One region of the Myxosarcina sp. GI1(2024) genome, then DNA from elsewhere that is predicted to be linked to it. Evidence: riboswitches for the same ligand, from Rfam matches in the RefSeq annotation. Region 1 holds a riboswitch; the other holds the start of a gene.
The links. Region 1 has a riboswitch for cobalamin ahead of ACLFKQ_RS23915 (hypothetical protein). Riboswitches for the same ligand answer to the same signal wherever they lie in the genome.
Positions count from the first base shown of each region.

Region 2: another riboswitch for cobalamin. It lies ahead of ACLFKQ_RS12245 (CbtB domain-containing protein); the one in region 1 lies ahead of ACLFKQ_RS23915 (hypothetical protein).

Region 1 is NZ_JBKGTY010000008.1:189,726-195,699, reverse strand. It holds gene ACLFKQ_RS23925 (NAD(P)/FAD-dependent oxidoreductase) at 1-888, opposite strand, end outside; gene ACLFKQ_RS23920 (calcium-binding protein) at 1,284-2,987, shown strand; cobalamin riboswitch at 3,031-3,176, shown strand; gene ACLFKQ_RS23915 (hypothetical protein) at 3,357-3,983, shown strand; gene metE (5-methyltetrahydropteroyltriglutamate--homocysteine S-methyltransferase) at 4,158-5,974, shown strand, end outside.
Region 2 is NZ_JBKGTY010000002.1:669,239-675,212, forward strand. It holds gene ACLFKQ_RS12205 (metal ABC transporter permease) at 1-293, opposite strand, end outside; gene ACLFKQ_RS12210 (metal ABC transporter ATP-binding protein) at 290-1,072, opposite strand; gene ACLFKQ_RS12215 (metal ABC transporter substrate-binding protein) at 1,083-2,084, opposite strand; gene ACLFKQ_RS12220 (hypothetical protein) at 2,169-2,399, opposite strand; gene ACLFKQ_RS12225 (hypothetical protein) at 2,383-2,781, opposite strand; gene ACLFKQ_RS12230 (hypothetical protein) at 2,826-3,296, opposite strand; gene ACLFKQ_RS12235 (hypothetical protein) at 3,300-3,464, opposite strand; gene ACLFKQ_RS12240 (hypothetical protein) at 3,495-3,659, opposite strand; gene ACLFKQ_RS12245 (CbtB domain-containing protein) at 3,673-3,858, opposite strand; cobalamin riboswitch at 3,883-4,029, opposite strand; gene ACLFKQ_RS12250 (hypothetical protein) at 4,700-5,503, opposite strand; gene ACLFKQ_RS12255 (type 1 glutamine amidotransferase) at 5,630-5,974, opposite strand, start outside.

The DNA.
Region 1 (5,974 bases):
AGTCAGGGCTGCATAGCCATTTGACCAGTCAAATAGAGGTGCGATTTGTTTTAAACTGCTATCAAACCCCGTACAGAGAATTGGCGGTGTAGAACTAAACCACTGTTCGTACTCGCTCTCCACCACGTATCCTTTTTTTACTTTTTTGACTGCTTCAATGTGCTGTTCTCCAATTAGTTCGACCCGACCCATAGAATAAGCTATTTCTAATCGTTTTAGGCTATAGGGAGACAGAGAAATACTAGGGTCTGAGTCTAAGTTTGACCAGCTACTAGTGCGATCGATTAGCTTTACTTTTTTCCCTAATGCTGCCAAATTTGACGCTGCATCTACACCGCTTTCATAGCCTCCGACAACTACAAATTCTTTCCCCTTAAGCTCTGTCCAAGAACGTATTTGGGAATTGTGAATGCACAACTCTGCCCCTGGAAAAGGATTAAGATTGGGATATTGAAACTCTCCTGCTGCCCAAATCACAAACTGCGTTTTCAGCTCACCCCTAGAAGTTTGGATGATAAAGCTCCGATCTTCAGTCAAAGCTGTAATAGTTTTCACATCTGTCTCGGTTTTGACAGGCAGTTGAAAATGGTCTGCTACAGTCTCTAGATATAGGGCGTATTCTTTTCCCGAAAGGTGTTCCTGTCGGAAACTGAGGGCGGGAGAAGTATTTAAAACTACTGCGTTGAGATCCAGCAGTCCAAAACCATGACTGGGAAACGACGGCGTAATGAATCGCATTTCTTCAGCCCAAAGGCTAAAAGAAGCTCCTACTTGATGTCGTTCTAAAATGACAAAGTTTTCAATTCCTAAATCTTTTAAGACTACTCCACAGCCAATTCCAGCAGCCCCAGCCCCCACAATTACAACTTCAACAACTCGATTGGTCATGGCGGGGGAACCCCGCCGACCCTCTCGTTCAAATCGATCGTTCGTTTTGTTCACCAGCAGACAATCTTGAATAGATACTTTGTGATAATGATAATCATTCTATAAAAGAAAAGCTTGCTTTCTAACAAAAATATAGAAGAAGAGAGTGCAGAGCGCGATCGCCTTATTTGGCTGTGACTGTATTAAATCGATTAATCCCCTTAATGCTCTACGTCAGATGCGCGGAATTGCCATTCTTTACCCGATCCTCAGATTAAAACCTGTAGCGAAAATAGATTGAAAAGCAAATAAATTTCTGGGAAAAAATATTAAAGGTTAAAAATGTTTTATTATGAGAATGATTATCATTCTTGTTTGCGTATTAAACCCTTACATTTACTAGGTCTGAGTAAAACATGACAACTAACCCACTGTTTAATGAAGCTATTTATCTAGCTGAAAATCCTGAAGTTGCAGAATCTGTAACAGAAGGGCAATATACTTCAGGGTACGAAGAATATATTCAAGTTGGACAGTTTCAAGAACGTAATGGTGTAATTTTTAACGGCACAAGCGGAAATGACAAGATTCAAGCTTCAGGACAGCAATCTTCTGTTATTGGGGTAAATGTAGAGACAGCGGAAATAGGTGGACGATTAATTACAACCGAAACAGAATCTTTGGGAATTGGTGACATCGACATCTTGGGTGGTTCGCCAGGGCAGAATACATTTTACCTGGGTGACAACGCCCCAGAAAATCCCTCAGATTTTTATTTAGGCAATGGCGATAATGATTACGCCCTAATTCGCAATTTCGATCCTAGCAGTGAAGATGCTATCTATCTGGCAGGTAATTCTGAAGACTATAACTTAGAAACCATCGACGGTAGCGTTCACATTTCTAAAAACGATGACTTGATTGGCATTGTGGAAGACATTCCTGAATTAATTCCAGATACCTTGTTTACTGAGAATGGTTTACTGTTGTTTGCCCCTGAAAATGCTTTCTATGCAGAGTATAGTCAACCTTATTTTAATCAGCCAGCGTACTTAGCAGCCAATCCGGATGTTCAAGCATTAATTGATTCAGAAGAATACGAATCAGCTTGGGATCACTTTATTCAAGTAGGTATTGATGAAGGAAGGCAAACGTTTTTTAATGGGGTGGTAGGAAACGATCGCTTTTTCTATCCTCTTGGTAATGCAACCATAGTCAGCTTCCCAATTACCAACTACGATCCAAATACAGGTGCGATCGCAACAGCTACTACAGGCACGGGAGAAAGAGACCACTATCACGGATCTTTAGGCGAAGATCGCTTTTTACTGGGGAATGAAGGAGAAGATTTCTATGTCGGAGAAGGAGACGAAGATTATGTCTTGCTTGGTGATTTCGACCCGAAGGAAGATCGATTAATTGTCGCTGGCAATATTGAAGACTATCAGTTTGATATCTACGATGACGAATATGAAGGAGTCATCTACAAAGAATTCCAAATTTCTAACCAAGACGGTGATGTAATTGCCAGAATTGAGGGTGGTGAAAATCTCAACTTGGTGGAATTACCTGGGGATATTCCTGGAACAAGTACACTTGTTTCTAGCGAATACGAACTTTTAAATTCATCTTCACAAGATGGGAACACATTTGGAACTTCAGAGAATGATAGTCTCGGCATTGACCGAGGAAACCAATTAGTTCTTGCAGGGGCAGGAGACGACCTAATTGATGCTACAGCAAGTACGGGAAATAACAGCATTTATGGCAGTACTGGAAATGATACCTTTGAACTAGGTAGTAATGATACGGTATTTGGTGAAGAGGGAGACGATCGCTTCTTTGCTCAATCGGGTGGCGGAAATACCATTACAGGTGGTCAAGGTTCTGACCAATTTTGGATTGCATCTAATCAAATTCCTGATTCTGCCAATACAATTACCGATTTCACCATCGGCGAAGATGTTATCGGCATTGAAGGAATTGTTGCAAGTTTTGAATCACTAGGTTTGACACAGCAAGACCAAAATGTGTTGATTAGCTTCGAGGGAAGCGATTTAGCTGTTCTCAATAATATGGAGACTTCCGATCTAAATGCCGAGAATTTTGTCTTTCTCTAGACAAGTAAAAAAATTAGGTAAATCTAAGTCTAATTTAGGTTATCATTAGACACAAGTAATCGGTTCTAATGGGGAACAGTCATTAGAAGCAATGGGGAAAGTTTGGTGCAAATCCAACGCTGTCCCGCAACTGTGATGGGAATCTCAAATTCTCTCAGTCAGAATGCCCGCCGATGACAGTAGCTAAATCAATTAATAAATCTGCGAGGTACAGATGTTTATGAGTATTGTGACTTCAAAAGTTAATTTTCTCCCTAAAATAGGGCTGTCCGCACTACATTGGACAAGGGAGTAGCCATTGGCAGCAAATGCTCCTTCCAGAAAGGCTTTCCCCTATAAATTCTGCTAATAGCAGCACAGAAAAGCAAGATGAAATCTCAAGATAGTTCGAGATTAATTCCTTCTAAATCTGCCCTAAAACCCAAGCTATCGAGAATCGGGTCATGGCAAATAACCGCAGAGGCAATTGCCAAAAGTAATTGGTGGCAGATGTTTCTAATTGCTGTTGGTAGTGCTAGCAGCATTATCTATCCCCATGTGCCTTTAGTCGGTTTTGCTGCGGTAGCTGGTAACACTTTGACTCGTAACAAAGCACTTATTAGTGCCATGAGTATCTGGTTTGCCAATCAGCTTTATGGTTTTGCTATTCGAGCCTATCCCCAAACTTTAGAATCTCTGATGTGGGGGATAGTAACGGGTTTGGGAACACTGCTGATTACTTGGCTAATTACATTACAACCACAATTTAGTCGTTGTAACCTTCAGGGTTATTTAATCTGGCTAGCCATTAGCCTTATAGGTGGTTACGCCATTTATCAAGGCAGCATCGTTTTAGTTGCCCAGTGGATGGGCGGACATGGATTTAGTTCGATAATTTTGTGGGTAATTTTCTTTAAAGATTTCATCTGGGCTATGGCTTTATTTGGCGTATATGGTTGCATTCTTTTAAGACATGAGCTTGCCAACAAAGCATTCCCAAATCAACTAAAAAATTAATCTCGATCGCTGAAAGTAATGTCTTGAACTTTTGAGAAAGGCAATTATTGTTCAAATTCCTAGTTAATTATCTAGACGATTAGGAAAATAATGTCTCATTTTAAATTGCAGATTTCAAGATGCGATTGCCATCTCAAATCTGTAGGAATCTCTTGTCATTTTTTAGGAAAAACTATGAATATTTCAACAGCAACATTAGGTTATCCCCGTATTGGTAAAAACCGCGAAGTCAAAAAGGCACTGGAGTCTTTTTGGCGTGGTGAAACAGCACAAGATAAGTTACTACAAACTGTAAAAGAAGTAGAGGAAGCAAGCTGGAAAACTCAGTTAGCAGCAGGAATCGATCGCATTGGGATTGGTGATGTTACCCTTTACGACCATGTATTAGATTGGACGATACGTTTGGGATTGATTCCTCAAAGATTTCAAGCTTCTACGGGGTTAGAACGTTACTTTGCGATGGCGCGAGGTAAAGAAAATCTGGCTGCTTTAGAAATGACTAAATGGTTTGATACTAACTATCATTATTTAGTTCCAGAAATAAATTCTGACATTACTCCCCAAGCTGACTTTACAGACTTTATTGAAACGGTAAAAAGAGGACAAGTAATATTAGGGAATAAAGCAGTCCCGATTATTATTAGTCCTGTTACTTTGTTGCGTTTGAGCCGTTTATCAGGAGTAGAATTAAAAGCATTTCTCGGCTTACTCTTGCCACTTTACCGTAGTTTGTTAACCGAACTAAAAACACTGGGAATTGAAGAAGTTCAAATACACGAACCCGCTTTAGTTTTAGGGGATGCATCCAGTTTAAAAGAACAGGTACAGACTGTTTATAACGAACTGGCGAAAGTAGGATTAGACATCAACCTGGTTACTTATTTTGATGACATAGGAAAAACCTATCCTTGGGCGATCGAGTTACCCGTTGCTGCAATTAGTTTGGATTTTACACGGGGTAGTAATTTAGACTTAATCAAACAGCATGGTTTTCCTCAAGATAAACGATTGGGAGTCGGTATTGTCGATGCGCGAAACATCTGGCAAATTAGCACCGATAACGTTTTCCCCCTGTTATCAGAAATTCAAAATCTAGCTTCTAATATTTCCCTACAACCATCGGCATCTTTACAGTTTGTTCCCTATGATGCAACCAGAGAAAAACAACTCCCAAAACAGCTACGTAATGTATTGAGTTTCGCCGAACAGAAGTTACAGGAAGTCAGATTTTTAGCCCGAACCATATCAGGGGATAATAGTGAGATGGAACAAGAGTTAACCGAAGACTTAATTGATGCTAATTGGTCAGCTTTCTATCAATTTAGTCCTGCCAATCGATCCGTAAGAAATAGACTAAAATCTTTAACCGATAAAGATTTCGATCGCAGCTTACCCTATCAAGAGAGAATTAAACAACAAGTTCAACTTCCAGCCTTTCCTACCACTACCATTGGTTCATTTCCCCAAACCAAAGAAGTGCGAAAATTGCGCTCGCAGTATAAAAAAGGTAATTTAACTGAGTCCGAATATCAACAGGCGATCGATGCTCATATTGCCTACTGTATCGGTTTACAGGAAGGAATGGGTATGGATGTTTTAGTACATGGAGAATTTGAACGTTCTGATATGGTTGAATACTTTGCCGAACGTTTAGAAGGCTACACCTTTACCGTTCATGGATGGGTACAAAGTTATGGTAGTCGTTATGTGCGTCCGCCGATTATTTTTGCCGATGTTTCCCGACCTCAACCCATGACAGTAAGAGAATTTAAAATTGCCCAGTCTCATACTTCTAAGCCAGTCAAAGGGATGTTAACAGGTCCAGTGACGATGCTCAATTGGTCTTATCCTCGCACCGATATATCTCGCAGAGAACAAGCTTTTCAGATTGCTTTAGCAATTCAAGCAGAAGTTGCCGATCTAGAAGCTGCGGGGGCATCATTTGTTCAGGTAGATGAACCAGCCATGCGAGAAGGCTTGCCTTTAAAACA
Region 2 (5,974 bases), on a different contig from region 1:
AGACGAGTTTTTGACTTGATGTAGCCAATGGCAACGGTTGCCCCAAACCCGAATAGAAACGCCCCAATCGCAAAGGGAATATTTAAAGCATAAGCTACTACTACTCCTGGCACAACCGCATGGGAAACCGCATCTCCCATCAACGACCAGCCTTTAAGAGTAATGTAGCAAGAAAGTACCGCACACACTAAACCAACAAAGGCACTAACCCAAATAGCTTGGACTAAAAACCCATACTGTAAGGGTTCGACCAGCCAGTCGATAACCGAAATAGCCATCATCAAATCGCTCATGAATCCACCTCAGACGATTGGTACATCTGGCGCAGGCTATTAATTGGCAACCCGCCAAAAGTCATGGATAAATTCTCTTCGGTAAAGGTTTCTTCCGTCTTTCCCGAAGCCAAAATAGTTTGATTGAGCAGAATAGTGCGATCGCAAAAAGTGGAAATAGAGGCTAAATCGTGAGTGGATACTAGAATAGTGTGACCTTCTTCCCGTAGCTGGATCAGCAGATCGATCGTCCGTTTTTCGGTTTTTACATCTACACCCGAAAAAGGTTCGTCGAGTAAAATTACCTTACCTTCTTGAGCCAAGGCTCTTGCCAAAAATGCCCGTTTTTTCTGACCTCCAGATAGTTCGCCAATTTGATGGTGACGAAAATCGCTCATACCCACTCGTTCTAAACTTTCCATCACCAACCGACGGTCTTTTGAACCAGGGATACGCAACAGGTTCATATAACCGTAGCGTCCCATCATTACCACATCGTATACGCTTACAGGAAAATTCCAGTCTACTTCATCCGATTGCGGTACATAAGCCATTAACTGTTTTTTCTGAGCTTTTTGTACGGTCACATCACCAATGCGAATCTGTCCCTGGGCAGGCTTTAAAAATCCCATAATGGATTTAAATAAAGTAGATTTACCGCTACCGTTCGGTCCTACCAAAGCAGTAATACTGCCTGGCTCTACCGTACAGCTAACGTTGTAAAGAGCTAGTTTGGTATTGCTGTAGGTAACGCTGAGGTCATTGACGCTAATATCGAGTGCTTGAGTTGTTATTTGCATAATCTTTTAATTACTTATTACTTGCATTGCTACCCGCCAGCAAACCATTAGCAATGGTGCGAGCATCGTATTCGAGTAAATCTAAAAAAGTGGGAACTGGTCCTTCTTCTGACGAAAGAGAATCCACGTAAAGGTTTCCTCCAAATCTTGCTCCCGTCGTTTTGCCAACTTGTTTCATTCCTTCGTCGCTCACTGTAGTTTCGCAAAAAATGGTCGGCACATTGTTAGCTTTCACTTCTTCAATCACCCCCCGAACCTGCTTGGGAGTAAACTGCTGCTCGGCATTAATCGGCCACATATAAATTTCTTCCATATTGTAGTCGCGAGCGAGATAAGAAAATGCCCCTTCGCAACTTACTAAATAACGTTGATTTTCGGGGACTTGTGTCAAATCTGCCTGTAGTTCTTCGTCGATTGCTTTAAGCTTTTTGCTATATGCTTCGGCATTGGTGTTGTAGGTTGCGGCATTTTCTGGATCGAGTTTTACAAAAGCTTGACGAATATTTTCCACGTAAACCAAAGCATTCTGGGGCGACATCCAGGCGTGGGGATTGGGTTTATCTTCATATGGACCTTCAGAAATAGGAATTGGCTCTATACCTTCTGTCAATAACACCGAAGGAACATCTCGTACGTTGCCCAAAAACTGCTCGAACCAACGCTCCAAACCCATTCCGTTGTAAAGAATCAAATCGGCATCTTGAGCTTTGGCAATGTCGCTGGGTGTGGGTTCGTAGCCGTGAATTTCCGCACCAATGCGAGTAATAGATTCTACATTGAGTTTGTCACCTGCCACTTTTTGAGCGATGTCTGCTAATACGGTAAAAGTGGTGAGGACTTTCTTTTTACCTTCGTTATTAGCTACCTGTTCTGAATCAGCCTCCGTTGGTTGTGTGCTGTCTGAAGTAGTCGAGGTTGTAGTTTCCCCTGTACCCCCACAGCCAGTCAGCCAAACGCTTAATGCCAGAGTGGAGGAGAAGAGCATCTTTCGCTTTAAAAAAATTTGTGCCATCGAAAAATAAAATTGAACTCAATTTCATTATCGTATCACTTTTCTTTCATATTTCTCTCATTATTGAGCATGGCGACTATTGGCTTAAGCTTTTTTCATCAAAACAGCGCAACCATGTATCCCAGATAAAGCAGTAGCCCAAATAAAATTCTTAATAAAAATACCCCATAAAATTGTCGAACTAAATCCATGTCCGCCCATTAACTGGGCAATTAGCACGATACTGCCTTGATAAATACCGTAACCACTGACAAGACTTACAGCCAACCAAATCAAATAACCCCAAACACTATGACGGCTAAATTTTGGTCGCAATGTAACCAACCAAGTAACAAGTAACCAACAGTGTTTCTAAACCCATTACTAACCACCAAGTCAAAGATTCTAAAGTTCTGGGATATTGGCGAATGGTAAAGCCATAAAGCTGATTGGCAAACCAGATACTCATGGCACTAATTAGAGCTTTTTTGCGAGTCAACGTATTACCAGTTACCGCAGCAAAACCGACTAAAGGCGCATGAGGATAGATGATGCTGCTAGCACTACCAACAGTAATCAGAAACATCTGCCACCGATTACTTTTAGCGATCGCTTTTACTGCTATTTGCCAGGAATTGAGTTGAGATAATTCGCCATTTTTCCCAGATTTTGAAGAAACGAACCAAGATTTAGCTAGTTTTTCTACGTCAGATTTCATTGGTTTAAGGATGCTAAAGTCTAATAACTAATGACTAAACTGTTTTACGTCTCCGTCCCCAGAATTTTGCGATTAATCCCACCACAAAAATGAGAGTGAAATACAATAGACTGATGAACCTGACTAATAGTGGAGGAGCGATGCCTTCTACTTCTATTTCCTGAGATACCTGCATTTGCTTTATTGTTCGCAACAGCAGCAGAAGTAGAAACTGCACCAACTTCAACATTAGATGCTGCAACTTTGGCACTAACATTAACCACGAGTAAAACCGCGATCGCAATTATCGTCATGCCACTCAATAACATTCTGACTGGCTGAGGAGCGATTTCTCCATCATTCAAAGTTTGTTCGCCACCTAAAATCCAACCGCCAGTAAAACCAACTCCTAACAAAATAATCGCTAAAATTGCTAAATTACGATATTTTACGGCGTTTTCAGGAACTTTGAAGGTTAAAGAGTGCTCGAAAGCCTTAAATATGTCTGTAGCCTGGGGATTGGCAGCTACTTCCATAGTTTAGTTACCGCGAATGGGTAATACTTGCTCGAACTCTGGATTTCCTTGAGAGGCGATCGCTTCTAAACTGAGTAATTCTGTCCCCTCGACAATGGGAAAATCGGAAGTAAACCAGGGTGTTTTGGCTGGTGTGAAAATACCGACTTTTAAATTAGCATCAGTCAAAGGCTGTTCGTCAGCATCGAGTGCCTGAAGTTAAAATTTAACGACCGTATCATCGACAATTACATCTTCCAAAGGTGGTTCAGTTTGCAGTAGTACTGTTGGTTGAGAGACAATTGGTGTTAATTTAGATAACCAAACTAAACTACAACCTGCGATCGCTACTGCGGTCAATAAAATATATTTAATTAATTTCATTTTTTCTCCCTAATTAATGACAGGCGACCGTCAAAGTGTGATGACGAGTCTCGTGTAGCGCGTCATGAACGGGAGAATAGGTGGAAAAATAAAGCGTCCAAAGAATTATCATGCAAAGACCAACTATCAGAAAAACTTGGACTGGCAATGACAATACTAAACGCTGGGCGCGTTGCCCCAAACTACTTATGCTAACCATTATCTGTACCTCGCAGATTGATTTAGTGCGGTGTTAATATCGGCGGGCATTCTGACTAAGAGAATTTTAACGCTCTCATCACAGTTGCGGTACAGCGTTGGATTTTTACCAAACTTTCCCCATTACTTCTAATGACTGTTCCCCATTAGAACCGATTGAGTAACTGTTACAGTTATAGTAACCTTAATTAGATTGACTGCAACAAGAAATTTAAATGATTTAGGCTACAAAATAACTGCACCCCAGCACCTAAAGCCACCCAAAAGTAAACATTAATCGATGCACCTAAGTACCAGTCGCTACAGCTTTTTGAGCGACGCTCTCTAGCTTTGACTATTTCTCATACTTCTGACCAAGGCTCGTCAATCATGGTTTTCATATTTTCTGATTGCGAGAGAGGAAGACTATTTTGGTGATTTTTAAAAAATTTAACTTTTGGAAAGGTTGTACAGTCACTATTTTCACTTTTAGTTGAGATTGACACCGCGACTACTTTACCTAAACTCCGTGGAAAGTCTCCTGGTTGGATAAAAGGTTAGAAAAGAAGAAAAAGAAAGACCTATCCCATAGCGAAAAAGAGTTATTCTCGCCCTAAAAAATCGAAAAAGAAGCTTGTTAAACCTTATTTTCCGAGCTGAGTTGGACAATTCAGCTATTTTTAACTGGCTGAATTGTTTTCTGATGATTTTTTTTAGCTAAACCATAGATTTAACCGGAGTTGGCAATTTGCAATTAGGAATTAAAAGTCAAGTTGTTTTTTACGAGCTCTTAGGCAATTGAAACCGCTCGAGATCGATAATTTTTAAGTTTTAGCTTCGTCGAATTAGCGTCGATTTCAGATTTAATTTTCATCCATCGGAACGAAGTGTTTAGTTTCAGGTATGTATTTCCAAGCGATTCCTTCTGGATCTTTACTCTGACTCCATTCGGGAAAATCTTCGTCTAGTTTGCGTCTGCCGACGGTACTAGAGTTAAGATCGAGACGTTTGGCTAAATCTGCCTGAATTAAAAAGCGCTCTTCATCGGTAGTAGTGATTTCAGCTTCATCTACTGCAGAGCTTTCAGTCGCAACAGGCGATTCGGATTCTAACTCAGCTACATCAGTGGCAGCAGAAGTTGAATGCTCGCTAATTTGCTGTTGCTGTGTTTGTTCCTGCTTGGCTAAACTGGCAATTCCGCGAAAAGAAACTTTACCAGACTCACTAGCTGCTGACTCATAGGAATTGAGGGATAATTCTGATTCAGTTTCAGGTTCGCTGTCATCTAAAATACTTCCCAAGGCACTGGCAGTAGGAAAGTAATACACGATTCCTTTATCTGGAATGATTTTGGGCGCTACCCCGTAATCGCTAGCTTTCCCTTCTAAGAAACTCTTTGCCGCTTTGGCAGTCAAATTAGCTTTCAAGGATAAGTCTACTGGAGTAAGGTAACCGCGATTTTCTTTGATTAATTGATTGAAGTAAGGATTTACCTGAGCGCACCATTTTTGCCACTGATAATTTTGCCAAATTCTAAAAGCAACAATTGATAATGCCAACAACAGCAGTAAAGGCCAAAGCTTGTACAAAATGACAATTGATAGTGCTAGGGGCAAGATTAGAATTAGAATGCCAGCAGAACTATTGTTTAAGGGTTTTCCTGTCATAGTTGTAATTGCAATTGCTAAATCTATTAGTTGCAAGTTTGTCTTGCATAATTGCCAATCTTAATGCAATTTGGGTTGCAAAACATCCATTTCTAGCAAATATTTAAAAAAACCTGCAAGCCGGAACTAGATATTTACTGCAATTTTAGTCAAATTCAAGCGTTGCAGCATTGCCTGGCGAGCGGCAATGGCTAGAGAATCTGGTAGTTTCGCTAGCTCGATCTCGGTTTGATATTTTTTTTGCAAAGCTTTTTGAATCAGCCAGTCAGCAATAAAAGGATTTTTCGGTAATAGAGGACCGTGAGCGTAGGTGGCGATCGCATTACCCATAAAAGCTCCTTCCCAACCATCTGTACCGTTGTTACCAAAACCTTTAATTACTTTGCCCAATGGCTGAACGCGATTGAGATGAGTTCTTCCGCCGTGATTTTCAAAGCCAATGGCAATTGGTTTTTTACCAAGCATTGCTCG